3 regions of the Paenibacillus sp. FSL F4-0100 genome follow, and region 2 is predicted to be linked to each of the others. Evidence: a T-box and tRNA genes for the amino acid it is inferred to sense, from the RefSeq annotation. Region 2 holds a T-box; the other regions hold tRNA genes.

Region 1 (11,646 bases), 2.7 Mb from region 2:
TGTGGAGTTGCACAGACAACCAGGATGTTGGCTTAGAAGCAGCCACCATTTAAAGAGTGCGTAATAGCTCACTGGTCGAGTGACTCTGCGCCGAAAATGTAACGGGGCTAAACACACCACCGAAGCTATGGCTTGATGCTTTGCATCAGGGGTAGGGGAGCGTTGTATGTAGGTTGAAGGTGTACCGTAAGGAGCGCTGGACAGCATACAAGTGAGAATGCCGGTATGAGTAACGAAAAGATCAGTGAGAATCTGATCCGCCGAAAGCCCAAGGTTTCCTGAGGAAGGCTCGTCCGCTCAGGGTAAGTCGGGACCTAAGGTGAGGCCGAAAGGCGTAATCGAAGGACAACAGGTTGAAATTCCTGTACCACCGTAAACCGTTATGAACGATGGGGTGACGCAGGAGGGTAGTGACGCGGACTGATGGATGTCCGTCCAAGCAGTGAGGCTGATGTGTAGGCAAATCCGCACATCGATAAGGCTGGGCTGTGATGGGGAGTGAAAATTATAGTAGCGAAGGTCATGATCTCACACTGCCAAGAAAAGCCTCTAGTCAGGTGAAGGTGCCCGTACCGCAAACCGACACAGGTAGGCGAGAAGAGAATTCTAAGGCGCGCGGAAGAACTCTCGTTAAGGAACTCGGCAAAATGACCCCGTAACTTCGGGAGAAGGGGTGCCTCGGTAGGGTGAATAGCCCGAGGGGGCCGCAGTGAAAAGGCCCAAGCGACTGTTTAGCAAAAACACAGGTCTGTGCGAAGCCGTAAGGCGAAGTATACGGGCTGACGCCTGCCCGGTGCTGGAAGGTTAAGGGGAGCGGTTAGGGAGTAATCCCGAAGCTGTGAACCGAAGCCCCAGTAAACGGCGGCCGTAACTATAACGGTCCTAAGGTAGCGAAATTCCTTGTCAGGTAAATTCTGACCCGCACGAATGGCGTAACGACTTGGGCGCTGTCTCAACGAGAGATCCGGTGAAATTTTAATACCTGTGAAGATGCAGGTTACCCGCGACAAGACGGAAAGACCCCATGGAGCTTTACTGCAGCTTGATATTGGATTTGGGTACGATCTGTACAGGATAGGTGGGAGCCTTTGAAGCATGAGCGCCAGCTTGTGTGGAGGCGACGTTGGGATACCACCCTGATCGTATCTAGGTTCTAACCTGGTACCGTAATCCGGTACGGGGACAGTGTCAGGCGGGCAGTTTGACTGGGGCGGTCGCCTCCTAAAGAGTAACGGAGGCGCCCCAAGGTTCCCTCAGAATGGTTGGAAATCATTCGAAGAGTGCAAAGGCATAAGGGAGCTTGACTGCGAGACCTACAAGTCGAGCAGGGACGAAAGTCGGGCTTAGTGATCCGGTGGTACCGCATGGAAGGGCCATCGCTCAACGGATAAAAGCTACCCTGGGGATAACAGGCTTATCTCCCCCAAGAGTCCACATCGACGGGGAGGTTTGGCACCTCGATGTCGGCTCATCGCATCCTGGGGCTGAAGTAGGTCCCAAGGGTTGGGCTGTTCGCCCATTAAAGCGGTACGCGAGCTGGGTTCAGAACGTCGTGAGACAGTTCGGTCCCTATCTGTCGTGGGCGTAGGAAATTTGAGAGGAGCTGTCCTTAGTACGAGAGGACCGGGATGGACGTACCGCTGGTGCACCAGTTGTTCCGCCAGGAGCATGGCTGGGTAGCTACGTACGGAAGGGATAAGCGCTGAAAGCATCTAAGCGTGAAGCCCCCCTCAAGATGAGATTTCCCAATTCGTAAGACCCCTTGAAGACCACGAGGTAGATAGGTTGGAGGTGGAAGTGCAGCAATGCATGGAGCTGACCAATACTAATCGGTCGAGGGCTTATCCAAAACATATTTCAATGTGCTGCAAATTCGTTTCGTATCTAGTTTTCAGGTGATCAAGCATCTGAGCCGTTTGGTGGCGATGGCGGAAGGGTTCCACGCGTTCCCATACCGAACACGACCGTTAAGCCTTCCAGCGCCGATGGTACTTGGACCGAAGGGTCCCGGGAGAGTAGGACGTCGCCAAGCGGTACATATTCCCTGATAGCTCAGTTGGTAGAGCACTCGACTGTTAATCGAGTTGTCACAGGTTCGAGTCCTGTTCGGGGAGCCACTTGCTTCCATAGCTCAGTAGGTAGAGTGCATCCATGGTAAGGATGAGGTCACCGGTTCGATCCCGGTTGGAAGCTCCAGATTCGCTTTTGAATTGGACATGTATCATGAAATTGTGGCCCGTTGGTCAAGGGGTTAAGACACCTCCCTTTCACGGAGGTAACAGGGGTTCGAATCCCCTACGGGTCACCACTATCTTTAAAGCATCAGGGGATGAGAATCCCGTGAGTTTATACGGAGGCTTAGCTCAGCTGGGAGAGCATCTGCCTTACAAGCAGAGGGTCGGGGGTTCGATCCCCTCAGCCTCCACCATTTAATGCATGATTCTAACGAGAATCGGCAAGATAAAAGTACTCATCGATTTTGGGGATTAGCCAAGCGGTAAGGCAACGGACTTTGACTCCGTCATGCATAGGTTCGAATCCTATATCCCCAGCCACTTCATCCTAAAAGTGAAGTTAAGCTTTGAAGGTGATTCCGAATACTTTTCGGAGGCCTGAAATGCGAGCCATTAGCTCAGTTGGTAGAGCACCTGACTTTTAATCAGGGTGTCGAAGGTTCGAGTCCTTCATGGCTCACCATTGTTTCATCTTGTGCGCGTGTGGCGGAATTGGCAGACGCACTAGACTTAGGATCTAGCGTCTTTGACGTGGGGGTTCAAGTCCCTCCACGCGCACCATTATTTGCGGACGTGGCTCAGCGGTAGAGCATCGCCTTGCCAAGGCGAGGGTCGCGGGTTCGATTCCCGTCGTCCGCTCCATTTGCGCCCTTAGCTCAGCTGGATAGAGCGTTTGACTACGAATCAAAAGGTCGGGAGTTCGAATCTCTCAGGGCGTGCCATTTTTCAAACAAAAGATTAATATCGGGATGTAGCTCAGCTTGGTAGAGCACCTGGTTTGGGACCAGGGGGTCGCATGTTCAAATCGTGTCATCCCGATTTGTTTAAGAGTAGAGCCCCACAAAAGTAATCGGAATATGCTCCAAAGCATAGCGTCACTTTTGTGGGTTCATATGCGGGTGTAGTTCAATGGTAGAACTCCAGCCTTCCAAGCTGGTAGCGTGGGTTCGATTCCCATCACCCGCTCCATACATAAGCAGGACATCACCGTGTGTGATGTTTTTTTACATATTCACACGACTCTCCTGCGAAGTGTTAATGTACTAAAGAACATAGTTGGGTCAAGGTTTATAGGACTAATGTCCATGGTATATGGGTATATCAATATCATTAGTTTTGTCGATTTGGCTAATTTTTTCGCCTGGAAAATGCAGATTTTCATGCGCTTTTATTGTATGATGTTAGGAAGGCGTTACGTCCTATAGACAAACTGCTGAAACGGGTTGAGATGGGAGGAGTAGCATGACTGAACTTACAGTAACCGCAAAGAGCAATTCCAACAATCTGCTGCGGCGGGATGTACGGTTCCTTGGCAATATTCTTGGAGAAGTTCTGGTCCACCAAGGTGGCAATGAGCTTTTAGATATAGTTGAGAAAATTCGTGAAACGAGTAAATCGTTGCGATCCGTATTCCTGCCAGAATTGTTTGCAGATTTCAAAAGGATCATCAGCACATTGGAGCCCGACATTCGCCATCAGGTGATTCGCGCGTTTGCCATTTATTTTCAATTGGTTAATATCGCGGAACAGAATCATCGCATTCGTCGCAAACGCGATTACGAGCGTTCCGCCGGGGAGAGTGTTCAACCAGGTTCCATTGAAAGTGCGGTCCAGGATTTGAAAGAGCGCAATATTACGTTTGAAGAAGTTCAAGAAATTCTCGAAAGTCTATCCCTTGAGCTGGTAATGACAGCTCATCCAACAGAAGCGATGCGTCGGGCTATTCTGGATATTCATAAACGGATAGCGGACGATGTGATGCAATTGGACAACCCGACACTGACATTCCGCGAACGAGAGCAGCTTCGGGAGAAACTACTGAATGAAGTGATTACGCTGTGGCAAACCGACGAGCTTCGTGACCGTAAGCCGACGGTTCTTGATGAGGTTAGAAACGGTATGTATTATTTTCACGAGACCCTGTTTCACATTCTGCCAGAGGTTTATCAAGAACTGGAGCGCTGCCTAAGTAAATATTATCCGGGTCACCATTGGCACGTTCCAACCTATTTGCGTTTCGGTTCGTGGATCGGTGGCGATCGGGACGGAAATCCTTCAGTGACGGCGGACGTAACATGGAGAACGCTTGAAATGCAGCGGAAGCTAGCGATTCGTGAATACCAGCGGATTTTGCGTGAATTCATGAAATACCTCAGCTTCAGCTCATCCATCGTGAGCGTTTCGGATGAATTGCTTCAATCCATTGAAAAAGACCGCGAGCATGTAACACTGAAGAAGATGGAAATTTGGCACAATGAGAAAGAGCCTTATCGTGTAAAACTGGTATATATGTTGGCTAAAATGAGTCATATTCTTGATGAGAACATGACTGGTGGCGAGCGTTATCAGTCCCCTGAGGAATTTATCGAAGACTTGAATATCATTGATCGAAGCTTGCGTTTCCATTTTGCTGACTATGTTGCAGACACGTATATTCAAAAACTGATTCGTCAGGCGGAGTTGTTTGGTTTCCATACAGCAACGCTGGATATCAGACAGCATAGCCAAGAGCATGAAAATGCTATGGCCGAAATTCTTCGTAAAATGAACGTGACTCAGGATTATGCCCAATTAAGTGAAGATGAGAAGATCGAGCTGCTTAATAACTTGCTTAACGATCCTCGTCCGTTGACTACGCCTTATCAAGAGTACAGCGACAGCACCGAAGAATGCCTTGAAGTATACCGTACCGTCTTCCGTGCGCAGCAGGAGTTCGGCGTGAAATGTATTTCAAGTTATTTGATCAGTATGTCCGAGGGCGCAAGCGACATTCTGGAAGTGATGGTATTTGCCAAAGAAGTCGGACTTTTCCGCAAGGACAATGACGGTTCTGTAATAGCTACTTTGCAGGCTGCGCCATTGTTTGAGACGATCGAGGACCTGCATGCCGCACCTGATATTATGCGTAAGCTCTTCAGCCTGCCGATCTACCGAGAAGCGGTTAGCGCCATGAATGAGCTTCAGGAAATTATGCTGGGTTACTCTGACAGCAATAAGGACGGCGGAGCCATTACAGCGAACTGGGAGCTCCAGGTAGCACTCAAAGATATTACGGCTGCAGCCAATGAGTATGGCATCAAGGTGAAATACTTCCATGGACGCGGCGGATCGCTTGGGCGCGGTGGTATGCCTCTGAACCGCAGCATTTTGGCTCAACCGGCATCAACCATTGCGGGTGGCATCAAAATCACGGAGCAAGGCGAAGTTATTTCTTCCCGTTACTCCTTGAAGGGAATCGCCTACCGCAGTTTGGACCAGGCGACTTCAGCACTTATAACGGCTTCTCTTAATGCCCGTTACCCTGAAAAAGAATCGACTGAAAAAGAGTGGGAAGAGATTTCCTCGAGGATCTCGGCCGCTTCACAGAAAAAATATCAGGATCTGATCTTCCGTGATCCGGATTTCCTGAGCTTCTTCAAGGAATCCACGCCGCTTCCTGAGGTGGGAGAGCTGAATATTGGCTCCCGACCATCCAAACGTAAGAACAGTGACCGTTTTGAGGACCTCAGAGCCATCCCTTGGGTGTTTGCGTGGACTCAGAGCCGTTACCTGCTTCCTGCATGGTACGCGGCTGGTACGGGCTTACAGAGCTTCTACCAGGGCAAGGAAGAGAATATGAAGGTGCTTCAGAAGATGTACACGAGCTATCCGTTCTTTACGTCGCTGATCGATACCCTTCAGATGGCTCTTGCCAAGGCTGATCTGATCATCGCCAAAGAGTATTCTTTGATGACGAAGGATGATCAAGCCCGCGAACGTATCTTCGGTCTGATTCAGGAAGAATTCAACCTGACGAAAGAGCTTGTTCTTAAGATTACGGGACAGCAGGATATTCTGGATAACCAGCCAGTCCTACAGGAATCGATTCGACTCCGTAACCCTTACGTGGATCCGCTCAGTTATTTGCAAGTCCAACTGCTTAACGAGCTGCGCGAGCTGAGGGAGCAGGAGCAGGACGATCCGGATCTGCTTCGGGAAGTGCTGCTGACCATCAACGGTATTGCAGCAGGGCTTCGTAATACAGGTTGATCCTTGCAGGATAACAAAGCTGTTTGAAAGGGATAGTATAAGGCGAGGTTCCCTAAAGGAGCCTCGTTTTTTTCATCTATGAGCAGCATAACCTCTGATGATTAGAGTATCGGCTGCAACGTGATGGTCTTTGATAGGGAAAAGGGATTCTTTTTGAATTATTGTTGATTTTTAGAAACAGTTGAATTACGATTTGAATGATGCTTTTTTAGACGTTACCCATCAGACCATTCTGGGGGAATTATGGTGGACAATTTGGATGTAAGACTGGCGAAGTTGGCCCGAAAAGGGGACCAAAGAGCTTTTGCTGAAATCGTAGAACTTTATAAAGATAAGATTTTTCATTTGGCTTACCGGATGCTGAGTAACCGTCATGAGGCGGAGGATGTCGTACAAGAGACTTTTTTGCGTGTATATAAAAACCTTGATCGATACGACGAGAATCAGAAGTTCTCCACTTGGATATACCGAATTGGTACAAATCTTAGCATTGATCGGCTGCGCAAACGCAAGCCGTCTTTCTCGCTGGACGCCGACCTGAATGAAAGCGAAGGCATGGACGGCTACTCCCTGATCCCGAGCGATAACCGTACACCTGAGAGTGAAATGCTGCTATCCGAGACACAGCGCATCATTCATACGGCGATTGACGGACTTCCTGCCAAGTATAAGACAATCATGATTCTAAGGTACATCCAGGATTTATCCCTGCAGGAGATCAGCGAGATTTTGGACTTGCCTGTAACAACGATCAAAACGCGAGTACATCGTGGACGCGAATTTTTGCGTAAAAAATTAGAGTACAAATTGTGAGGAAAAAACGCCTATCGCCGTTCTTTGAGGAAGAGAGACCGCGTTTAAGGGCGCTTTTTTCTTGCGATGCCAAAAAGTCAGTATCCGCAGTTTTTTTCTGATTTTCTTTAAAAAAAGTTGAAACATCCCCGATTCCGGCACGTATGAACAATAAGCAAGTCTTATGCCCCTACGTGGGAATAGACCCAGCAAAGAGATTGAATGAAAGGATTGGCTCACAAATGGATTGCAAATTAGCCGTCTCTTTGATGCATGATTATCTGGATAATGACTTGTCCGACCCACAACAGCTGGAATTGCAGAAGCATTTGCTGGATTGTGCTGACTGTCGGAATTACTTCGAGAAGCTGGAGCATACCGATATGCTTCTTTATTCCTTAACTCATCATGCGACCAAGCCATCCGATGATTTAACGGAACGTATAATGGGTATGCTGCCGCAGCCCAAGAGACAAAAGGCTTGGGTCAAATGGGTTAGGAATCATCCTGCGCTCACGGCTGCAGCTTTGTTTTTGGTTGTCATGCTCTTTAGCACAATCAGTTTCTGGAGTCAGGATACTCAGCTGGTTGTAAAGAGTGATGAATTCGAAAAGCTGGTGATTGAAGGAGATACCGTCATTATTCCTCCGGATCAAATCATCACGGGAGATATTACAGTCGAGAATGGAAAGACTAAGGTCTACGGTCAAGTGAATGGCAATGTGACCGTCATTGACGGAGAATTATTTCAGGCTTCCACCTCACATATAGCAGGTCAAGTGAAGGACATAGATCGGGCGATGGATTGGATATGGTACAAGATCTCCACTCTGTTTACAGATGCCGCTTACCGCTAGGTGAAACCTGAAGCCTACTGATAAAAGCGCCTCTTTTCAGTGAAAAGATGGCGCTTCTTTTGTTGATTTATGATCTTTTTCATGGAAAGCAGAGAGCGTCCGCTTGCATCGGAAAGATTAACGTTATAACCTAGAGAGTGTAGAGCACATACTACATATATGAGTCGCATGCGTTATTAAAAAGGAAGTTCAAAAAGTTCCCGTGTGATCAGAAGGAAAATGAAGAGCTGGTTCGGTAGTCGAATCGTTAAGCGTTCATTTTCGAGGAACCGGATTTTTTGGGCCCGCACTTAAAGGAAATGACGGGGGTTGCTGTATGGAGTATTTCACAGATATGACCTGGGGTGAAACCATTAAAGATATCATCGATATCCTTATCGTTACTTATATAATATACCAGATGATACTGCTCGTCCGCGGTACGCGGGCGGTCCAGCTCCTCAAAGGGATTTTGGTGCTGGTGGTCATCTGGGCGCTTAGCACCTGGTTTGATCTGTACACGCTAAAGTGGCTGATGAATCAGATTTTTACATTCGGGGTGTTGGCGGTCTTTATCATCTTCCAGCCGGAGCTCAGACGTGGTCTGGAGCAGCTCGGACGAGGTAAGCTGTTTGGGCGGACATCGGATATTGACGAGGAGACCAATAAGTTAATCAGCGAAACCATTAAGGCGGTTAATTATTTATCGCGGCGCAAAATAGGGGCTCTGATTGTCTTTGAGCGGACGACGGGACTGAATGAGTATGTAGAATCAGGAATTCCGATGAGATCAGTGATCAGCTCGGAATTGTTTATTAATATTTTTATACCGAACACACCGCTCCATGACGGAGCTGTCATTATTCAGAACGCTCAAATTGCAGCTGCCGGCTGTTATTTGCCGCTATCAGAGAACCCTTTTATCAGTAAGGAACTGGGAACAAGACACCGTGCCGCTATCGGAATCAGTGAGGTGGGGGATGCGATTTCAGTTGTCGTATCCGAGGAGACTGGGCAAGTATCGCTGGCCCTGAATGGACAAGTGGTTCGAGATATTAAGGAAGAGTCTCTCATCTCCAAATTGTATGAGGAGCTCAGGCCTGCCGCGTCCATCAAGGAGAAACGCACGTTCTTCTGGAAACGGAAGGGGGACGGCAGCAATGGATAAATGGATCAAGAACAACACGGCAAGCAAGCTCATTGCACTAGCTGTCAGTATTTTATTGTGGGCGATGGTTCATATGGACAGCGGAGCGCCTGCCCCGCCAACCACTTTTTATGATACCAAAGTCATTGCAGGCGTTAAGATTCAGACTTATGGATTTGATGACAGCGAATATGCGTTAACGGGTATTGATAAGGACCGCGTAAATCTCGAAGTTCGGGGAAAGAAATCCAATATCTCGCTTTTGACCGACGACTATAAGGTGAAGCTTGATTTGAGCAACGTCAGAGAACCGGGTACACACACACTTCCGCTAACCTACTCCATCCCGAGTGGCGTGGAGATGGTATCGATGGAGCCATCTGCGGTTACGGTGACGGTTGAACCGAGAGTGTCGAAATCCGTGACGGTAAGTATTGGAACCAAAGGCGAGCCTGCTAAAGATTACCGTGCCGGAACACCCGTGCTGATTGACCCAAGGCAAGTCACGGTTACCCTGCCTGAATCGTCAATGGCGAATCTGGGGCAGGTCAAAGGTAATGTGGAGCTTGATGGTGCCAAAGAGAAGATTACGGAGAAACGAGTCAAACTTACAGCATATGATAAAGAAGGCAACGCCATGGAAGACGCTGTCATTGAGCCTGCTACAGTAGCAGCTGAAGTGCCGATTGAGCCTGCATTTGTCACCCTACCGCTGGAGCTTCAATACACGGGACGGCTGCCAGAAGGGTTTGTCCTATCCAAGGTGGAGCAGAAGGTAAAAGAAGTGAAGCTGTTTGGCAGTAAAGAGGCGCTGGCAGGAGCTGAGACCTATATCGAAGCTACGATCAATCTGGGAGAAGTTAGAAATTCGGGAACAACAGTGCTTACGGCCGACTTGACGCCGCCTGAAGGTTTTGAGAAAATCGAGCCGAGCTCTGTAACGGTGGATGTTACGGCTGTATCGCATGGTGAACGGTTGATTACAGGTATTCCGATAACGTTAAAAGGGGTTGCCTCCGGCCTGGATGCTGTTATTACGGATCCAAAGATGCAGACAATATCTTTAACGCTCACCGGAGCGCCTGACTTGCTTAATAGTCTGGAACCTACAGATATCGGAGCAGAAGCGAATGCAACTAGTATGAAAGCTGGCGTTCACGAAATTCCGCTGCAGATCACACTACCTAATTTTATTAGCCGTACGGATCAGGAACGTCCCGTTATTAAGGTAGAGCTCAAGGATAACTCCAAGCCCGTGACAACGGAGCCGGACAGCTCAAAGAATGAGGGAACGGACACAGACAAGCCTGTTTCACCAGGAACGGGATCCGGAACAGGAACAGGCACTGATCAGGGGGAGACTCCGGAAACGCCTCCTACTCATGAGGAAACGGATAACACCGGATCAGGAGAAAACCCATCACATCCGCCGGGAGACGGATCGAATGATGGAGCAACAGGATCAGAAACGTCCAATGATGGATAATAACGAAGAGTAGATAAAGGAGTATATAAAACATGGGGAAATATTTTGGTACAGATGGAGTAAGAGGAGTTGCGAATCAAGAACTGACAGCGGAAATGGCTTATAGCATCGGCCGCTGCGGCGGCTATGTGCTCACTGGCGATAAAGAGAAGCCAACCGTCATTATCGGTATGGATACCCGCGTATCGGGGGCTATGCTGGAGTCGGCTTTGGTTGCAGGCCTACTGTCCATCGGTGCACACGTCATTCGTCTGGGTGTCGTAAGTACACCAGCGGTGGCGTACATCACAAGACTATTGAAGGCTGATGCGGGTGTTATGATCTCGGCTTCACATAACCCGGTACAAGATAACGGTATCAAGTTCTTCGGTGGAGACGGCTTCAAGCTGTCGGATGAGACAGAGCTCAAGATTGAAGAGCTGATGGATGCGGAAACAGATAATCTGCCGCGACCAATCGGGGCTGATTTAGGTGAATTGTTGATTGATAACGAATCTAAATATAAATACCTGGAATATTTGAAAACGACGGTTGATAACCGGTTTGACGGTCTGAAAATCGTACTGGATTGCGCAAATGGCGCAGCTTATGAGCTGGCTCCGAAGCTTTTCCGTGAATTGGGTGCGGATGTGATCACCATCGGCGCTGAGCCGAATGGCCTGAATATCAATGATCACTGCGGATCGACTCATCCGGAGAAACTCGTTGAGGCTGTACTCCAGCATGGCGCTGACCTCGGTCTGGCTTTTGACGGAGATGCGGATCGCCTGATTGCGATTGACGCAAAAGGCGAGGAAGTGGACGGCGATTTCATTCTGTGCATTTGCGGTGATGCCATGAACCGTGCCGGCAAGCTGAAGGCAGGTACGATCGTTTCGACGGTTATGAGTAACATCGGTTTCTATAAAGCGTGTGACAGCTTGAAGCTGAAAACGGCCAAAACCGCAGTCGGCGACCGCTATGTCATGGAAGAAATGCGCCGTGGCGGATATAACCTGGGTGGAGAGCAATCGGGACACGTGATTTTCCTGGATCACAACACCACTGGGGATGGAATTCTCACAGGGATTCAATTGGTGGATACGTTGGTAGCTTCCGGCAAGGCACTGCATGAGCTGAAGA
Region 2 (5,589 bases):
CTGTACGAGTGTTTTTTCCTCAATTAACGGCTCCTGAGTCCGTTAAGGCAACGCAATGCGACCGCACAACTCTCTACACCTGCTGCAGACAATCCTATACTACCGCCAAGCACTCCCCCCGCTCCGACTTCTTCACGAAAATAGAAGACAACGCTCTCGCTCGGAGAGGTTGTCCAGTGTCACGACGTTCAGAAATACTTGCCTTCCATCGGGTATAGGTAAACCATTTCGTCCGGGCCGACCTGCTTGGACCACAGTTGGGTAAGGCGCTCTTCATGCTCTTTACTGCGTCCGATATACTCCGGCACGACATGGTAATCCCGTTTGGTCACAAACCAGCGGTGAGATTCGCTCTATCGGGATTCACTATAAAGTAGATATACGGGTCCTCGATCAGATCCAGCGACTGCTGCAGCGATTCTTCAGGTGATGCTCCAGCCCGACCGATACCCTCTTCTGATAGGAACGACAAGGATAGCGAAACGACAAGTTATTCGGAAAAACATCATTGACTCCTCAGCTTAGACTCCTCCAGTTGGCTGCTCCCCCACTTTTTCATCAGATTAGTTAAGGTATAACGACTATCGAAGTTCTTTCAAAGAAGATAGTGCCCGTCTGCCGCTACCGCGGCCGGCGCCGGGTTGGCGCCCCGCTTCCCACGAAAAAAACTCTGCGAGTAATCTCGCGGAGTTTTTGGCTGAGGATGTTATGCTTACGATTATCGATGGGCTCAGCTGCGCTGATCCATGACCTTACTGCAGCTCCATGTGAATAAGCGGGAATGGCTTCCCGGAGCCGTCCAGCTCGGAGCGGCCGATTTGCACGAATCCGTATTTTTTGTAAAAGGCATGGGCCTTGGGGTTCTGTTCATTCACATCGACTTGCAGCCTCCGCCCCTTCAGCTGTTCGGCATGCCGGATCAGATTCGTTCCCGTACCTTGGCCGTGATGGAGGGGATCCACGAACAGCATTTCGATTTTGGAACCATCCAGCCCTATAAATCCAACCGGCTCCTGTTCCGTATTTAAGCACACCCAGATCTCCACGGCTCTCAGAGCTCCGTTTTGAATCATGTCATAATAAAACCGGATGTCTTCCTCCGTCAGGAAATCGTGGGTTTGAGATACGGCACGATGCCACAGCTCCACCAACTGATCATGATACTCTTCTGCGTAAGGTGCTATATGAAACGTCATTTTTCATCCACTCCCTTCCAAATTGTTCAGATCTCATAGAAATTCATGATATCGGTAAAATTGCTCTATACTATTATAAAGGAATCCGGTACATTAATCAGAGACTTTATCTTTGTCAGGAAGGAGAGATCAGCATTGCCATTATGGCTTGTATACGCATTGCTGTCGGCGGCCACGGCGGCACTTGTCGCTATTTTCGGAAAAATAGGCCTGCAAAACATCGATGCCAATTCAGCAACGGCCATTCGCTCTGTCATCATGGCACTGTTTCTGTTGGGGGTCGTGGGGGTTCAGGGCAAATTCTCGGAACTCGGTGACATTCTGGTTCAGAAGAAAGCATTAAGCTTCATTGTGCTCAGCGGCATTGCGGGGGCATTGTCCTGGCTGTTTTATTTTCTCGCACTCAAATACGGCAAAGTATCGCAGGTCGGACCTATCGATAAATTGAGCGTTGTCATCGCGGTCATTCTGGCCTTTGTCTTTCTTGGAGAAAAGATATCCTGGATTAACGCAGCCGGCGTTGCTCTCATTGCTGTTGGCGCTCTTCTTGTTGCCGTCAAATAATGTTCTACATAAAACCGCTGCTCAGCGGCTTTTTGTCCGTTCTTTTATTGATAAAACCTATCAACATTATCACATTTATATATTTCTAATTATAAGGTGAATATGTCACAATGAGGATAATTCATGGGTGAAGGGGTGTTGTTATGTCAAAGCAAGTATGGAAAGCTTACGATTATGATCGGCAGTTATCGTTTGTCTCGGCTTATGGAAAAGGAGTGGCAGAACTTCTTGCGCCTCAACCCGGAGAACGGATTCTTGATCTCGGCTGCGGAACCGGTGATTTGGCTTATGAAATCTCCGCTTCGGGTGCTCATGTAACCGGCATGGATGATTCGGCCGAGATGATGGAGCGCGCCAAAAGCAAATATCCTGAATTGACGTTTATGACCGGAGACGGACAGAACTTCGAAACCGAAACACCGTATGATGCCGTCTTCTCGAATGCCGCCCTACACTGGATGAAGGATGCTGCTGGTGTGGTACGCTCCGTCTATGGCGCACTCAAGCCCGGTGGTCGATTCGTCGCAGAGTTTGGAGGCAAGGGGAATATCGACGGAATTTACCAAGCCTTGAAAACAGTGTTCGCCGATCATTATGGAATTGATGCCGACAGCCGGAATCCGTGGTATTTTCCCAGCTTGGGCCAGTATGCGACCTTGCTTGAATCCCAAGGGTTCCGCGTGCATATCGCCCATCACTTTGACCGTCCTACGAAGCTGCCTGAGGGCAAGGATGGCGTGAAGTATTGGCTGCTGCATTTTGGCGATCGTTTCTTCACTGGATTCTCGGCTGATGAGAAGGACGAAGCCATTGCCCGCATCAGCCAAGCTGCCCAAGCGACACTCTGGCATGAGGATGCGTTTTATGGAGATTACAGGCGCCTGCGTGTCTTTGCAGAGAAGGTTTAGTCATTTTAGGGTTGATTTTCTAAATAGAATGGTTAATAATATGAAAAACTTGAACATGTGATTTTCGTTGATTGGGAGAGTAACTGCACTTGACTTTAGTCCAAGCGAGCCGGGAGGGTGGAAACCGGTACAAAGTCGGCCGTGAAGCGGACCCAGGAGATGGTCTTCCGAAGTGAAATACTGTAGGAAGCCCCGGCTTACACCGTTATCGTAAAAAGGTGGTTAAACCCTTCGGTTTAACAACAAGAGTGGTACCGCGAGCACAAGTCCTCGTCTCTTTAGGAGATGAGGGCTTTTTTGATTTTTCTGACGTATTTTTTTCAAAAAGGGGGATTTAATTTGTTAAGTCATTTGATTACTTCAAGCCTACAACAAGCTGTAAACCAGGTGTGTGAAGATTTGGGCGCCAAACTGCCCGATTCCACTCCAATCCGGATTGAGCAGCCTGCCAGTATGGAGCATGGGGATTATGCCACCAACATTGCGATGCAGCTTGCGAAGCTGCTTCGTAAGGCTCCGATGCACATTGCCGAGCTGATTCAAGCCGAGCTTGAGCAGGACGCGTCGTACAAACAGCTGGTCTTTTCCAGTGAGATTGTAGCCCCAGGCTTTATGAATCTGCGTATCGATTGGGAATATTGGGCCGGGCACCACTTTGAACTGCCTCCGGCAACTAACGAGAAGATTGTCATTGAGCACACTTCCATTAATCCGAACAAATCCGCCCATATCGGCCATCTAAGAAACTCCTGTATCGGAGATACGCTGGTCAGGTTGATGAGGAAGCTTGGTTACGAGGTAGAGGTTCATAATTATATCGACGACCTTGGCAATCAACTGGCAGATACGGTGGTTGGGATGCTCCACACGCCGCTATCGAAGGAACATGCCCGGTTCGGCGATTACTGCTGGGACGTGTACTCAAGTACCAATAAAGCCTATGAAAGGGAGCCTGGGCTGGTTCAGCATCGGACTGAGGTTCTGCACGCACTGGAAGAGGGCAACCAGAATTTATCCTGGATCGGACTGCTCGTTGCCGAGAGAATCGTCAAAGAGCATCTTGAAGAAATGAAGCAGTTCGGCATTGACTATGATCTGCTTGTGTGGGAGAGCAGTATTGTCAGAGAGGGATTTTGGTCGTCCGCTTTCGAGCTGTTGAAGAATACGCCGCTCTTCCATCAGGAAACCGAGGGTAAACTTGCAGGCTGCTGGGTGCTCAAGCAAACAGGAACGGAAGCCGTGGACGATCCGGAGTCAGACCACAGTATGGATAAAGTGCTCGTCCGCTCCAATGGCATTCTGACTTACACGGCCAAAGACATCGCCTACCACTTGTGGAAATACGGTGTGCTCTCCAATGATTTTGTATACAAAAAGTTCACGGATGAGGTGTGGACGACGAGTACCCATGGCGAGCAGCTCTCTTTCGGCAAAGCAGACATGGTCATCAACGTCATCGATTACAGACAGCAGTACCCGCAGGCGATGGTGAAGCAGGCACTGGAAAGCTTGGGATTCCATAAAGAGGCCGACAAGCTCCGTCATGTCAGCTACGGCGTTGTTTCGTTAAGCCCTTCTGCGGCTGCGGATCTCGGAATCGATACTACCGACGGGAAAGCGTCCTATGCGATGTCCGGACGTCAGGGAATCGGAATTAAAATCACCGAGCTTATCCACCAAGTAGCCAAGGTCATCGAAGATTCCCGTTCCGATAAAAACGGTTTGTCCAGTCATACGATCGCAGCCGCCTCCATCCGTTACTACCTGCTTCGCTTTGCACTGCAAACCGAGGTGGTGTTCGATCTGAAGCAGGCCACTGAAATATCAGGAAATACGGGGGTATACCTGCTCTATTCCTACGCGCGTGCACTCAGCGTGCTCAATAAAGCTCAAGAAGCCGGTGTTGCGCCGTCTGTGCCTGCTCGGTTCCCTGCTATGGAAAAAGCGGAGCATGCTCTGCTTCGCCATATCAGTACCTGGCATGATACCCTATACGCCGCCGGGCAGGATCTATCCCCAAGCGCCATCTGCAACTTTACTTATGAGCTGTGCTCTTTGTTCAACAATTTTTATTCGGCATGCCCTATTCTAAAATCGGCGGATGAAGTGCTCCAATTCCGTGTATGGCTCACTTCCTTATTCAAGAACACCCTTGGTGAAGCGCTGGAGGTGCTGGGACTGCCCACGCCAAGCCGGATGTAAATCTCCCTCTGAAGAAATTAACGAATCATGTTGTATTTAAAAAAGCCACCGTACTAGTCTTGTTGAACAAGTACGGTGGCTATCTTAGATATTATTGCAATCCTCTGACGGTCAGTCTGACCTGGATACCATCTGCAGTTGGCTCTTCCTGCAGGGTCCAGTTGACAGCCAGCGCTTCCTTCAAGCGTGCGACCTGCTCCTCCTGGAACTTCAGCCCTTCAATAATGCCTTCACCTACACTAAAATCGGATTCCGAGCTGATGCAAAAGGCTTCCTCCAGCCAGATTTTCAACCCGTTGCGGGTATTAAACGTAATTTTGTATCCCTCGCTAACGGCCTTCTCCAAATCTTCCCCATGCTCTCCGGCATAAGAGAACAGTTCCTCGTAGTGAAAATGACCATTGTTCGCGACTTGGAATCTTTCTACCTCGCCAGAGCGCACAGCCTCCAGCAGTTGGGAGGAAGTCAGCCCCGATTTTCTGGCATGCTCCAATAAAATGGCGGTATTTTGTGATATTTTAGTAAGCTGCATGCTCGATGCCTCCTCAATATGGTTCGTAAAATACTTTTCTTCTATTATAAGGCGAAACCGCTAGGATGTCAGACACTTCTCAAAACATACGCTATATTCGCTCCCGATGTATTCACCAATTGGTTCAATCTGGGCATACCCCAGCTTCTTATAAAAATGAACGGCTTCCTTCTGCGGCTCGCCTGTT
Region 3 (11,646 bases), 3.0 Mb from region 2:
AATCACCAGTCGCTCCAAAGATGAAAAATACAGCTCCCGGTGTCTTCATTGTATCTAGATTTTGATTTTCAGCCATGGCTCCTCATTCTTTCTATGAATTATAGTGTATTTTTATGCATCGGCACATAACTCGATGTGATGACATTTTAGCATATTCATTTCAAGTATGCTATCTCATTCCGTATTTTTTCATCGGAGTTTCAGAAATCATTTTCAATATTCTATTGTAATGACGGGAAATCCGATCGTTATTCTACTACTTTTCTTCATCGAATCTTCATGCACTGCGATCTGCATATGAATCGGCGTGTCGCCACTCATCACAAAAGCACCAAGTGAAGGAACCTCATAAGAACGGCTTTGTGTTTTGTCATCTGCATAATCTTCAACGGAGCGAAGTAAGATTTTTTGGGCTATGGCCTCTTCTACTTGAGCCATTGTCCTATCAACGCTTGCGGTCTCCGTTGCATACCCTTGAATGGACGCATTCCATGTGTTCGGTATGCCGGCTTGCTTCATCATTTCTTGAATCTGCTGCTGTAGGGCCATCATTTCCCGTGTCTGCCCAGCCGCTTCTCCAACAAGCATGGCTCTGATATAACTATGGCCCTCCTTTGTGAGGGCCCAATCCAGATGCACGGATACACCTGAGAGCAAGCCTTCTGCTTGAAACACTTCATTTCCTTGAAGCTGGGACGTCGTAATTCCGGAGAGCCCCATTGTACGAGCCAGGTGCTCAGCTGCTGTCTTAGCTTGATCCTTAGGAACAGAATTTATCATTTCTCCTTGAATTTTTACCGTGAGCATTGCCGAAGGCTCCATATGTTCTTGCCCGAGCGCTGTCAGAAGCGTTAGATCGCTTTCTGCAGCTACCCCGGCTCCAGTTGTTCCATCGATATCTTTTTCTCCCGTTCCACCTGAAGCTGAAGTTGACGCTTCTCTCGTATGCGGAGCTGATTCATTTCGATTGCTTTCCGTTGTTCCTGCAAAACCCGCCATCATACCTGCTGCCCCGCACAGCAACAACATCATCACAATGATCTGTAAACGCATTTTCCGCATGGTCAGTCACGCCTCCCCGTTCGAATCTATCAATCTAGTAAAAAGGATGGCCTCATCTCCGCGGATTTATACCTCGCTTTTTTTAAAACATTCTTCTTCCGGCTTCCCTGTTCATAAATAAAAGACTCCCGATCCGGGAGTCTTTAAGCCTGATCTCTCAGTGTTTACATGGATATGTCATACCACAAGCAGCATCATGGACTGTTTTGTACCACGCCTAGCATGTTGGATCTGATTATGTCACGCTCGTCGCATAAAAAAAGAGCTGGCCTTCCTTACTCAGCCAGCCCATTTTTATAAGCGTAGATGGCAGCTTGGGTCCGATCCTCTACCCCCAGCTTGCCTAAAATATTCGTTACATGAAATTTCACGGTTTTGATGCCTATAATCAAATCATCAGCAATATCCTGATTCGACTTGCCCTGCGCCACCAGTCGCAGCACTTCCATTTCCCGGTCCGTAAGGTCGTTATGCGCCGGAGCTTCATTTTGCGGATGCCGGAATCGATTCATCATCTTGGAGGCAACCTGCGACTCCAGCACCGACTGCCCGCGTGCGGCTGCACGTATAGCATCAGCTACTTCAGAAGCACGGGATGTCTTCAATAAATAACTGAACGCACCTGCTTCAATAACCGGATACATCTTCTCATCGTCCAGATAGCTGGTCAGTACAATGACCTTAAGATTCGGAAACTGATTCATCAATTGGCGCGTCGTCTCGATTCCATCCATTCCGTCCATCACCAAGTCCATCAGCACCACATCAGGATGATATTCCTGCGCTAAGCGTATCCCTTCCTCGCCGCTGCCCGCTTCACCAACCACCTCGATGCCGTCCTCTGTACCAAGCACAGCCGCTAAACCGATCCGGACCATCTCATGATCATCCACCAGCAGCACCTTAATCGGCGTTTCCATCTACATCCCCCCGTTTACGTTCATCATTTATAAGTGGCACAACGATCTCAATTCGAGTCCCTTTACCCGGTGCTGTTATGAATTGTACCGAGCCCCCGATCTCCGTCACCCGTTCCTGCATCGTCGATAGACCATAGGAAGTCTGTTTCTTGTCATCCAATTCAAATCCGATCCCATCGTCCCGCAGCATTACTCGAACAGTATTCTGCCTGCGGTGAATCCGGATGTCCATTTTCTCCGCTTTCGAGTGTCTGAGGGTGTTCGACATGGCCTCCTGGATAATACGGAACAGATGATTTTCGATCCCTTTAAGCAAATGTATGTCATCGTCCATCTCAAACGTAATTTCCATAGGTACTTTAATCCGCAATTCCTTGATCAGATCCTTCAGCCCTTGCTCCAGTGCTTTCCCTTCGAGATAAACAGGCCGCAGATGAAGAAGAAGCGCTCTCATCTCGGACTGGGCCACAGCCGACATTTCCTCAATCAGAGCCACCTGGCGCTGCGCTTTGTCAAAATCCTTATCCAATGTCCTACCCACAGCGGTTGCCGTCATCGAGATGGCAAACAGCTGCTGAGAAACCGCATCATGAAGCTCGCGCGCCAGACGCTGCCTCTCTTCCACAATTGCTGTTACCCTGGCCTGCTCGGCAAGCTGGGCGTTATTCGTAGATAACCGCTGCAAAGATGAAACCTGATCCTCCCAGCGTTTGCTGATCTTCACCAGCTGTTCTCCAAGCCGTCCCACTTCGTCTTCGCCGATGTCCGGCATCACGTCCGTAAGGCTGCCTTTTTCCCAGTTCACCAGTGTTTCCCTTACAAGATCAACTCGTCGTTTTACCCGGTATCCCTGGAAGAAGCCATAGATCGCACCCAGCCCGATCGGCAGCAATACCAGAGTGATGCCGGCTTCGATCCGGTTCTTCCACGTCTCGAATGGTTGAAGATAACCATATGTATATAATAAATATAGGACAACGAGCATGACAACCAATCCCAGAAGGGTCCCCTCACGCATACTTCGGGTAATCATATTTGCTTTCTTTTCCGTTTCCACGGGGCAACCCTCCTGAATGGTTTACACAAGACATACGTTTATTATGTCATTTTTATATTCAAATCTCCGCCTAAATAGGAAACAATAAATTTCACTTTATATTCACTGGCCTCGTAATTGGGTGATATATACCGCACGCGGTTTAATATGCCGGTTTCCTTCCGGTCGTCCATATGAATCGAGCCAAACAGGATCGAGGCTTCGATCTCCACCCCATAATAGTCCGGGATCATCAGATCAATATCCCCCAGCATTCCATGGAACATAAGGACCGTTTGGCGTTCCTCCGGAAGCGCCAGGGACAGATCCACATCCGCTTCTCCAAGTACATGCCACACACTCAGACTGCGCATCACCCATGGAGTCCGGTCCCAATCAAAGTTAGACATAAAGTTCTGCTTCTGAACGTACTTTGTCGTGGTATGGGCTCGCTTGGACTTGCCATAAAAAATACCTAGTGATATCAAGCTGATGCCGATAATCAACATGAGATGCTCCAGCAGCAGCAGTACGGCACCTACTCCGAGCAGAATGTATCCCTTCTTCAAATGGCCTTGTCTGATCTGAAGGACACCTGCGAACATGAGTAACAGGGCGACAATGGTGAAGAAACCAAACCATCGGCCGAAAAGCATAATAAAACCCAAGCTGATTAAACCAACTGCTATCCAGCGGTTTCTGTCCATGTCGCACCTCCTTGATGACCAAGATATAAGCTCGGAAAAGCCATAGCAGTGAGACGTTCTCCACTGTATGGCTTTGCCTGTACTATACGACAATCTCATTCGTATAGCATATCATATGAACATGGTGTTCGAATACGGTTTAATCTTATTTTGCTGACTTGTTAAGGAATTACTCGGACTTCGAAGAATTCCCCATTTTGTTTTTCAAAGCTTGCAGCTGCTCATCAACTTTCAATTGCTTCTCAGCATCCACTGGGCTTGTGTATACTGCATTGTTAGGACGGTATGGGGCGCGAAGCACATCAGCTTCTGCTTCCAGTTGCATGATTTTTTCCTCCATGCGGTGGAAGCCCATCGAAGCACTACCGCTTTCGATCGTATGCAGGCTGCTCACTTGAGACATTTGCTTCTTCGCTTTAGCCATTTGAGCGCGAGCTACAAGCTCATTGCGCTTGTTGCGCATTTTGTAGAACTCGTCTTTCATTTCATGCAGCTGAGCTACAAGTTCTTTCGCTTGAGCCTCGGATTGCAGGTGCAATTCCACGTACTCGGTTTCTTTTTGATCGAAATAGATTTTTTCTTCAAGCAGCTTGCGAGCCACTTCTTCTTGACCATTTTTAAGAGCCAATTCAGCTTGAGCTTCACGTTGTGCCGCCATCTTCACAGCCTCATCGACGCGCTGCTTCATACGACGCTCGTTAGCCATTTGCTTCGCTACTGTTACCTCTGCTTCATGAATTTCTGCCTCCATGTCGCGCAGGTACTGGTTCAACATTACGATTGGATCCTCTACTTTATCCAGCAGTTCATTCACCGATGCTTTCGTCATATCCTTAATTCTTTTAAATACTCCCATGTTATTTATCTCCCTTCTCATAGTTCGAAAGTTTTTTCTTCAATTCTTCGATTTCTTTTTGCATTGCTTTTCTCTCAATATCCTTCATCATCGCATCCAGATCGGAATCCGCAGACGCGTTGTTTCTTGTGCCATTGGGACGGTCATATTTGGGGCCAAAACTTCCATGCTCATTAGGATAGCCTTGACGTCCATAAGCATCGTTATAGCTGTTGTAGCCTGGTCCCGGGCCCGGATGATCGTTGTAACGGTATCCGCCACCATGTCTTCCCTGTGGACCATACGGATCGTGATAGTACGGCTCCTTAGGTACTACAAGGGATGCAATCAGATAGATCAACAGCGTTGTACCGCCTGTGAAAAAGATACTGACTACAAATATGATTCTAAGTAGGGTAGATTCGACTCCGAAATGATCGGATATACCGCCGATCAACCCTGTGAACATCTTGTCTCGGGTGGAACGGTACAATCTAGTCATGGTTACTCCTTTCCGCTGTTATTCAGCTTTTGCTTCAGGCGGGCAAGTTCTTTTTCCAATACAGTGGAGACTGTTTCACCAGCCTGATCCATGTATTCCTGCCCCATGCGGCGTAAATCGCGAAGACTTCTGGCTTCCAGTTCCCAGTCGCTGATACGGTCTTCGAGACGATTGAACATCTTCGGTACATCAGGACCGCCGCCATAGGAGCCTGTACGTTCATTCATTTTTTGCTGAAGACGAAGGGTTTCCACTCGGGCAACATAATACTGACGTTTGCTGTATACCGTCTGATATTCCATCCGCAGCTCGCCGAGCTGCTCCTCGATTTCTTTTAACGATTCCAGGCTTGAGGACAACAGGCCTTGATACTGTTCAATCTTTTCCTCATAGATCAGCTTCTCCTGCAATGCCAGCTTGGCAAGATGTTCTTCACCGGCCTTCAGTGCAAGCAGTGCCTGCTCTTCGCGTTTATATCGCATGGTTTCTGCTTGATCCACCTGCTGCTTCAGCTGTCTGGAATGTACTTGACATTGCTGCTGCAGCTTCTCAGCCTCAGCAATGTCCTGTCTGGTTGAATGTAGGAACTGGTCGATCAATCGAACCGGATCCTGGCTCTGCTCGAGCTTTTCATTCAATGTTGCTACGGTTATGTCTCTTATCCGCCGGAAAACACTCATATTCGCTTAGCCCTCCTCATCTATCATGATCTGTTGTTTTTGCATGTTATTTAATGTAGTGGTTTTTATCAATAACGGGGTCTACCATTCTTCAATCGGGACACCCCGTAGATGATCAAGATGATTCCAAGGATCGGACCGATCAGCCAAGACAGTTTACCCATCAACCAGATCACACCGATACCGAGAATAACCCATCCCATCAAGGTGTTACCTCTCCGGATCCCGTAGTATCCCAAAGCGACCATCAGGATTGGAATTACAAGACTGAACAACCATCCAAGCAGAGGACCGAATACTCCCAGGAGAACCAAGATCCCTACACCAATCAACAGGATACTCATTCCATTTCCTTTTGAATTTCTCATTTATACACCGCCTTTCTGTTGTTTGATCGTTGTTTCATTTGTTCAACCTTATGACTCTATTCTAGGTAATTTCGAGTTTAACTAAAACGGCCTGGGGACGGTTTTTGCACCTAGACCTAAGGCGGGGCCTCCTATAGACCTGCGTCCAACCCTGCACTGGATCAATGATTCGATAAGCTGACCTGTGTGGATGAATCCTCCGGTATCCTTGCTTTTGTTTTACCTAATAAAGAGACGTGGTTTCTAATGTTAGTTTAGTTTGATGAGTATAGCTTCAGCTCTAAGGTGATAGTAGTAAAGCCCGTGGAACGGTAGGTTAAGGTAGCGGTAGGATGAAGCATGGGGCCGAATATGAAAATCATGAAGAAGGATAGCATAGTAAAGGAAATGAGATTGATCTAAGGAGGTTGCATCTCAGAAGTTTGCATAGGATTAAGGTGTATTGCTTGCGAGTAATAAAATGAAGTGACATAACACTTAAGCTCATCAAGATTAGCCTTTTATCATGAAGAGTAACGGATCTTCAGCTTAGCTGCTACCGAGCAACGAAGCTATCGATGTAGATGCAACGAAAAAAGGAATGCAGACGTTTATAGTCTACATTCCTTTTGGATGATGCCGGTGAAGGGACTCGAACCCCCACGGTTTCCCTCACGATTTTGAGTCGCGCGCGTCTGCCAATTCCGCCACACCGGCTTACTTTATGGCGTGCCCTAAGAGATTCGAACTCCTGACCTTTTGATTCGTAGTCAAACGCTCTATCCAGCTGAGCTAAGGGCACATAGTTTTGTTATGGAGGCGCCACCCAGATTCGAACTGGGGATAAAGCTTTTGCAGAGCTGTGCCTTACCACTTGGCTATGGCGCCAGAAATAAAAATGGAGCGGACGACGGGAATCGAACCCGCGACCCTCGCCTTGGCAAGGCGATGCTCTACCGCTGAGCCACGTCCGCAAACATAAAAATCAATGGCTGGGGATATAGGATTCGAACCTATGCATGACGGAGTCAAAGTCCGTTGCCTTACCGCTTGGCTAATCCCCAACATTTTTTAAAAAAACTATGGGGCGACCGATGGGTCTCGAACCCACGAATGCCGGAACCACAATCCGGTGCGTTAACCCCTTCGCCACGATCGCCATAATGTAATAGTTTTTTTAGAGAATAATCATAATGAAATAATGGGCGACCGATGGGTCTCGAACCCACGAATGCCGGAACCACAATCCGGTGCGTTAACCCCTTCGCCACGATCGCCAAGTTCATTATAAATATTCAATGGCAGGGGCAGCAGGAATTGAACCCACACCAACGGTTTTGGAGACCGTTGTTCTACCTTTAAACTATGCCCCTAAAAACTGGTGGAGGATGATGGATTCGAACCACCGAACTCGAAGAGAGCAGATTTACAGTCTGCCGTGTTTAGCCACTTCACTAATCCTCCAGAATGGTGCCGGCGAGAGGACTTGAACCCCCAACCTACTGATTACAAGTCAGTTGCTCTACCAATTGAGCTACACCGGCATATAAAGTTATAAAACGTACATGGTGGCTCGGGACGGAATCGAACCGCCGACACGAGGATTTTCAGTCCTCTGCTCTACCGACTGAGCTACCGAGCCTTAAAGCTCTTCGCGAACTTTGACGGAACCCAATATCGGATACTCATCTCATCCCAAAGTTATAAATAATGGCGGAACTGACGGGATTCGAACCCGCGATCTCCTGCGTGACAGGCAGGCATGTTAGGCCTCTACACCACAGTTCCATGAGGCATTATCGCTATCGCGATATAAATTGGTTGCGGGGGCAGGATTTGAACCTACGACCTTCGGGTTATGAGCCCGACGAGCTACCGAACTGCTCCACCCCGCGTCATTAAAAGGGTTGCTTGTATGGGTTCCCCGAAAAGTAATCGGAATTACTTGCGAAGCATGAGCTTCACTTTTTGGGGATAAATCATGGTGGAGGCTGAGGGGATCGAACCCCCGACCCTCTGCTTGTAAGGCAGATGCTCTCCCAGCTGAGCTAAGCCTCCATAACAAAGCGACTTTAATCATACCAAAATCTGATATAAGAAGCAAGTGTTTTTCAAAAGAAATTGGTGACCCGTAGGGGATACTCTCACTTCGTTCGAGACTGCGAAGCCTATACTTACGAAGTTATCCTCCGACGAACCGACGGGATTCTCATCCCCTGATGCAATAAAGAAAGTGGTGACCCGTAGGGGATTCGAACCCCTGTTACCTCCGTGAAAGGGAGGTGTCTTAACCCCTTGACCAACGGGCCTTGCTTGAAATAATAGTGGCGGAGAGAGAGGGATTCGAACCCTCGAGACGCTTTTGGCGCCTACACGATTTCCAATCGTGCTCCTTCGGCCAACTCGGACACCTCTCCATAAGTGGCTCCCCGAACAGGACTCGAACCTGTGACAACTCGATTAACAGTCGAGTGCTCTACCAACTGAGCTATCAGGGAACAATATTTAATTCAAGTGATTGATCACCTGAAAACTAGATACGAAACGAATTTGCGTGTTTTAGAATCCGTAGCATTTCCCCCATGCAATATCGGGGTCCCCGGAAAGTATTCGGCGTTGCTTCAAAGCTTCGCTTCACTTTTTGGGGTGTTTTTTGGATAAGCCCTCGACCGATTAGTATTGGTCAGCTCCATGCATTGCTGCACTTCCACCTCCAACCTATCTACCTCGTGGTCTTCAAGGGGTCTTACGAATTGGGAAATCTCATCTTGAGGGGGGCTTCACGCTTAGATGCTTTCAGCGCTTATCCCTTCCGTACGTAGCTACCCAGCCATGCTCCTGGCGGAACAACTGGTGCACCAGCGGTACGTCCATCCCGGTCCTCTCGTACTAAGGACAGCTCCTCTCAAATTTCCTACGCCCACGACAGATAGGGACCGAACTGTCTCACGACGTTCTGAACCCAGCTCGCGTACCGCTTTAATGGGCGAACAGCCCAACCCTTGGGACCTACTTCAGCCCCAGGATGCGATGAGCCGACATCGAGGTGCCAAACCTCCCCGTCGATGTGGACTCTTGGGGGAGATAAGCCTGTTATCCCCAGGGTAGCTTTTATCCGTTGAGCGATGGCCCTTCCATGCGGTACCACCGGATCACTAAGCCCGACTTTCGTCCCTGCTCGACTTGTAGGTCTCGCAGTCAAGCTCCCTTATGCCTTTGCACTCTTCGAATGATTTCCAACCATTCTGAGGGAACCTTGGGGCGCCTCCGTTACTCTTTAGGAGGCGACCGCCCCAGTCAAACTGCCCGCCTGACACTGTCCCCGTACCGGATTACGGTACCAGGTTAGAACCTAGATACGATCAGGGTGGTATCCCAACGTCGCCTCCACACAAGCTGGCGCTCATGCTTCAAAGGCTCCCACCTATCCTGTACAGATCGTACCCAAATCCAATATCAAGCTGCAGTAAAGCTCCATGGGGTCTTTCCGTCTTGTCGCGGGTAACCTGCATCTTCACAGGTATTAAAATTTCACCGGATCTCTCGTTGAGACAGCGCCCAAGTCGTTACGCCATTCGTGCGGGTCAGAATTTACCTGACAAGGAATTTCGCTACCTTAGGACCGTTATAGTTACGGCCGCCGTTTACTGGGGCTTCGGTTCACAGCTTCGGGATTACTCCCTAACCGCTCCCCTTAACCTTCCAGCACCGGGCAGGCGTCAGCCCGTATACTTCGCCTTACGGCTTCGCACAGACCTGTGTTTTTGCTAAACAGTCGCTTGGGCCTTTTCACTGCGGCCCCCTCGGGCTATTCACCCTACCGAGGCACCCCTTCTCCCGAAGTTACGGGGTCATTTTGCCGAGTTCCTTAACGAGAGTTCTTCCGCGCGCCTTAGAATTCTCTTCTCGCCTACCTGTGTCGGTTTGCGGTACGGGCACCTTCACCTGACTAGAGGCTTTTCTTGGCAGTGTGAGATCATGACCTTCGCTACTATAATTTTCACTCCCCATCACAGCCCAGCCTTATCGATGTGCGGATTTGCCTACACATCAGCCTCACTGCTTGGACGGACATCCATCAGTCCGCGTCACTACCCTCCTGCGTCACCCCATCGTTCATAACGGTTTACGGTGGTACAGGAATTTCAACCTGTTGTCCTTCGATTACGCCTTTCGGCCTCACCTTAGGTCCCGACTTACCCTGAGCGGACGAGCCTTCCTCAGGAAACCTTGGGCTTTCGGCGGATCAGATTCTCACTGATCTTTTCGTTACTCATACCGGCATTCTCACTTGTGTACTCTCCAGCGCTCCTTACGGTACACCTTCAACGCATACACAACGCTCCCCTACCCCTGAATCGACTTCACTCCGCCTTCGAAGTGTGTTTATCCCCTGAGAGCATTTGGTCATCCTTGATTTCATCTCAAGTCTGACAAAAATGTTCATCTCAGTCTCACTACCTCAAAGAAGCAGTGAAGTCGATTCAAGCCATAGCTTCGGTGGTGTGTTTAGCCCCGTTACATTTTCGGCGCAGAGTCACTCGACCAGTGAGCTATTACGCACTCTTTAAATGGTGGCTGCTTCTAAGCCAACATCCTGGTTGTCTGTGCAACTCCACATCCTTTCCCACTTAACACACACTTGGGGACCTTAGCTGATGGTCTGGGCTGTTTCCCTTTTGACAATGGATCTTAGCACTCACTGTCTGACTCCCGGATATAAGTCTATGGCATTCGGAGTTTGACTGAGCTTGGTAACCCTTGCGGGCCCCGCACCCAATCAGTGCTCTACCTCCACGACTCTCAATTCCGAGGCTAGCCCTAAAGCTATTTCGGGGAGAACCAGCTATCTCCGAGTTCGATTGGAATTTCTCCGCTACCCCCACCTCATCCCCGCATTTTTCAACATACGTGGGTTCGGGCCTCCAGTGCGTGTTACCGCACCTTCACCCTGGACAGGGGTAGATCACACGGTTTCGGGTCTACGTCCACATACTAAGTCGCCCTATTCAGACTCGCTTTCGCTGCGGCTACGGCTTCTCGCCTTAACCTTGCATGGGAACGTAACTCGCCGGTTCATTCTACAAAAGGCACGCCATCACCCTTAAGAATCGGGCTCTGACTTCTTGTAAGCACACGGTTTCAGGATCTATTTCACTCCCCTTCCGGGGTGCTTTTCACCTTTCCCTCACGGTACTGTTTCACTATCGGTCGCTAGGGAGTATTTAGCCTTAGCAGATGGTCCTGCTGGATTCATACGGGGTTTCACGTGCCCCGCACTACTCGGGATCCGTCTCGGAGGGAATATACTTTCGGCTACAGGGCTTTTACCTCTTATAGCGGGCCTTTCCAGACCTCTTCGCCTAATAAATTCCTTTGTAACTCCATGTGAGACGTCCCACAACCCCAGAGAGCAAGCTCTCTGGTTTAGGCTGTTCCGCGTTCGCTCGCCGCTACTGACGGAATCACTCTTGTTTTCTCTTCCTCCAGGTACTTAGATGTTTCAGTTCCCTGGGTATGCCTCCTCGTATCCTATGTATTCAGATACGGGTAACTG

What was found. The T-box of region 2 lies ahead of argS (arginine--tRNA ligase). A T-box ahead of a tRNA ligase gene usually reads a tRNA of that ligase, here a tRNA-Arg.
Region 1: it has a tRNA-Arg gene. The T-box ahead of argS (arginine--tRNA ligase) is inferred to sense a tRNA for this amino acid. The anticodon was not compared.
Region 3: it has a tRNA-Arg gene. The T-box ahead of argS (arginine--tRNA ligase) is inferred to sense a tRNA for this amino acid. The anticodon was not compared.

What each region holds. Positions count from the first base shown of each region.
Region 1 is NZ_CP150303.1:6,897,014-6,908,659, reverse strand. It holds rRNA gene MHH48_RS31410 (23S ribosomal RNA) at 1-1,849, shown strand, start outside; rRNA gene rrf (5S ribosomal RNA) at 1,916-2,032, shown strand; tRNA gene MHH48_RS31400 (tRNA-Asn) at 2,042-2,117, shown strand; tRNA gene MHH48_RS31395 (tRNA-Thr) at 2,121-2,196, shown strand; tRNA gene MHH48_RS31390 (tRNA-Glu) at 2,234-2,308, shown strand; tRNA gene MHH48_RS31385 (tRNA-Val) at 2,353-2,428, shown strand; tRNA gene MHH48_RS31380 (tRNA-Gln) at 2,481-2,555, shown strand; tRNA gene MHH48_RS31375 (tRNA-Lys) at 2,622-2,697, shown strand; tRNA gene MHH48_RS31370 (tRNA-Leu) at 2,712-2,795, shown strand; tRNA gene MHH48_RS31365 (tRNA-Gly) at 2,802-2,876, shown strand; tRNA gene MHH48_RS31360 (tRNA-Arg) at 2,880-2,956, shown strand; tRNA gene MHH48_RS31355 (tRNA-Pro) at 2,980-3,053, shown strand; tRNA gene MHH48_RS31350 (tRNA-Gly) at 3,130-3,203, shown strand; gene ppc (phosphoenolpyruvate carboxylase) at 3,477-6,263, shown strand; gene sigW (RNA polymerase sigma factor SigW) at 6,507-7,076, shown strand; gene MHH48_RS31335 (zf-HC2 domain-containing protein) at 7,298-7,912, shown strand; gene cdaA (diadenylate cyclase CdaA) at 8,229-9,059, shown strand; gene MHH48_RS31325 (CdaR family protein) at 9,052-10,524, shown strand; gene glmM (phosphoglucosamine mutase) at 10,557-11,646, shown strand, end outside.
Region 2 is NZ_CP150303.1:1,888,338-1,893,926, reverse strand. It holds gene MHH48_RS08225 (acetyltransferase) at 753-1,196, opposite strand; gene MHH48_RS08220 (EamA family transporter) at 1,332-1,760, shown strand; gene MHH48_RS08215 (class I SAM-dependent methyltransferase) at 1,904-2,668, shown strand; T-box leader at 2,727-2,949, shown strand; gene argS (arginine--tRNA ligase) at 3,008-4,870, shown strand; gene MHH48_RS08205 (hypothetical protein) at 4,962-5,402, opposite strand.
Region 3 is NZ_CP150303.1:6,625,552-6,637,197, forward strand. It holds gene zwf (glucose-6-phosphate dehydrogenase) at 1-76, opposite strand, end outside; gene MHH48_RS30175 (YwmB family TATA-box binding protein) at 214-1,062, opposite strand; gene MHH48_RS30180 (response regulator transcription factor) at 1,338-1,982, opposite strand; gene MHH48_RS30185 (sensor histidine kinase) at 1,966-3,039, opposite strand; gene liaF (cell wall-active antibiotics response protein LiaF) at 3,081-3,725, opposite strand; gene MHH48_RS30195 (PspA/IM30 family protein) at 3,895-4,581, opposite strand; gene MHH48_RS30200 (PspC domain-containing protein) at 4,583-5,062, opposite strand; gene MHH48_RS30205 (PspA/IM30 family protein) at 5,065-5,742, opposite strand; gene MHH48_RS30210 (hypothetical protein) at 5,811-6,110, opposite strand; tRNA gene MHH48_RS30215 (tRNA-Leu) at 6,727-6,806, opposite strand; tRNA gene MHH48_RS30220 (tRNA-Arg) at 6,815-6,891, opposite strand; tRNA gene MHH48_RS30225 (tRNA-Cys) at 6,904-6,977, opposite strand; tRNA gene MHH48_RS30230 (tRNA-Gly) at 6,989-7,063, opposite strand; tRNA gene MHH48_RS30235 (tRNA-Gln) at 7,079-7,153, opposite strand; tRNA gene MHH48_RS30240 (tRNA-His) at 7,173-7,248, opposite strand; tRNA gene MHH48_RS30245 (tRNA-His) at 7,294-7,366, opposite strand; tRNA gene MHH48_RS30250 (tRNA-Trp) at 7,389-7,462, opposite strand; tRNA gene MHH48_RS30255 (tRNA-Tyr) at 7,469-7,553, opposite strand; tRNA gene MHH48_RS30260 (tRNA-Thr) at 7,558-7,633, opposite strand; tRNA gene MHH48_RS30265 (tRNA-Phe) at 7,656-7,731, opposite strand; tRNA gene MHH48_RS30270 (tRNA-Asp) at 7,801-7,877, opposite strand; tRNA gene MHH48_RS30275 (tRNA-Met) at 7,908-7,984, opposite strand; tRNA gene MHH48_RS30280 (tRNA-Val) at 8,072-8,147, opposite strand; tRNA gene MHH48_RS30285 (tRNA-Glu) at 8,324-8,398, opposite strand; tRNA gene MHH48_RS30290 (tRNA-Ser) at 8,415-8,506, opposite strand; tRNA gene MHH48_RS30295 (tRNA-Asn) at 8,512-8,587, opposite strand; rRNA gene MHH48_RS30300 (23S ribosomal RNA) at 8,743-11,646, opposite strand, start outside.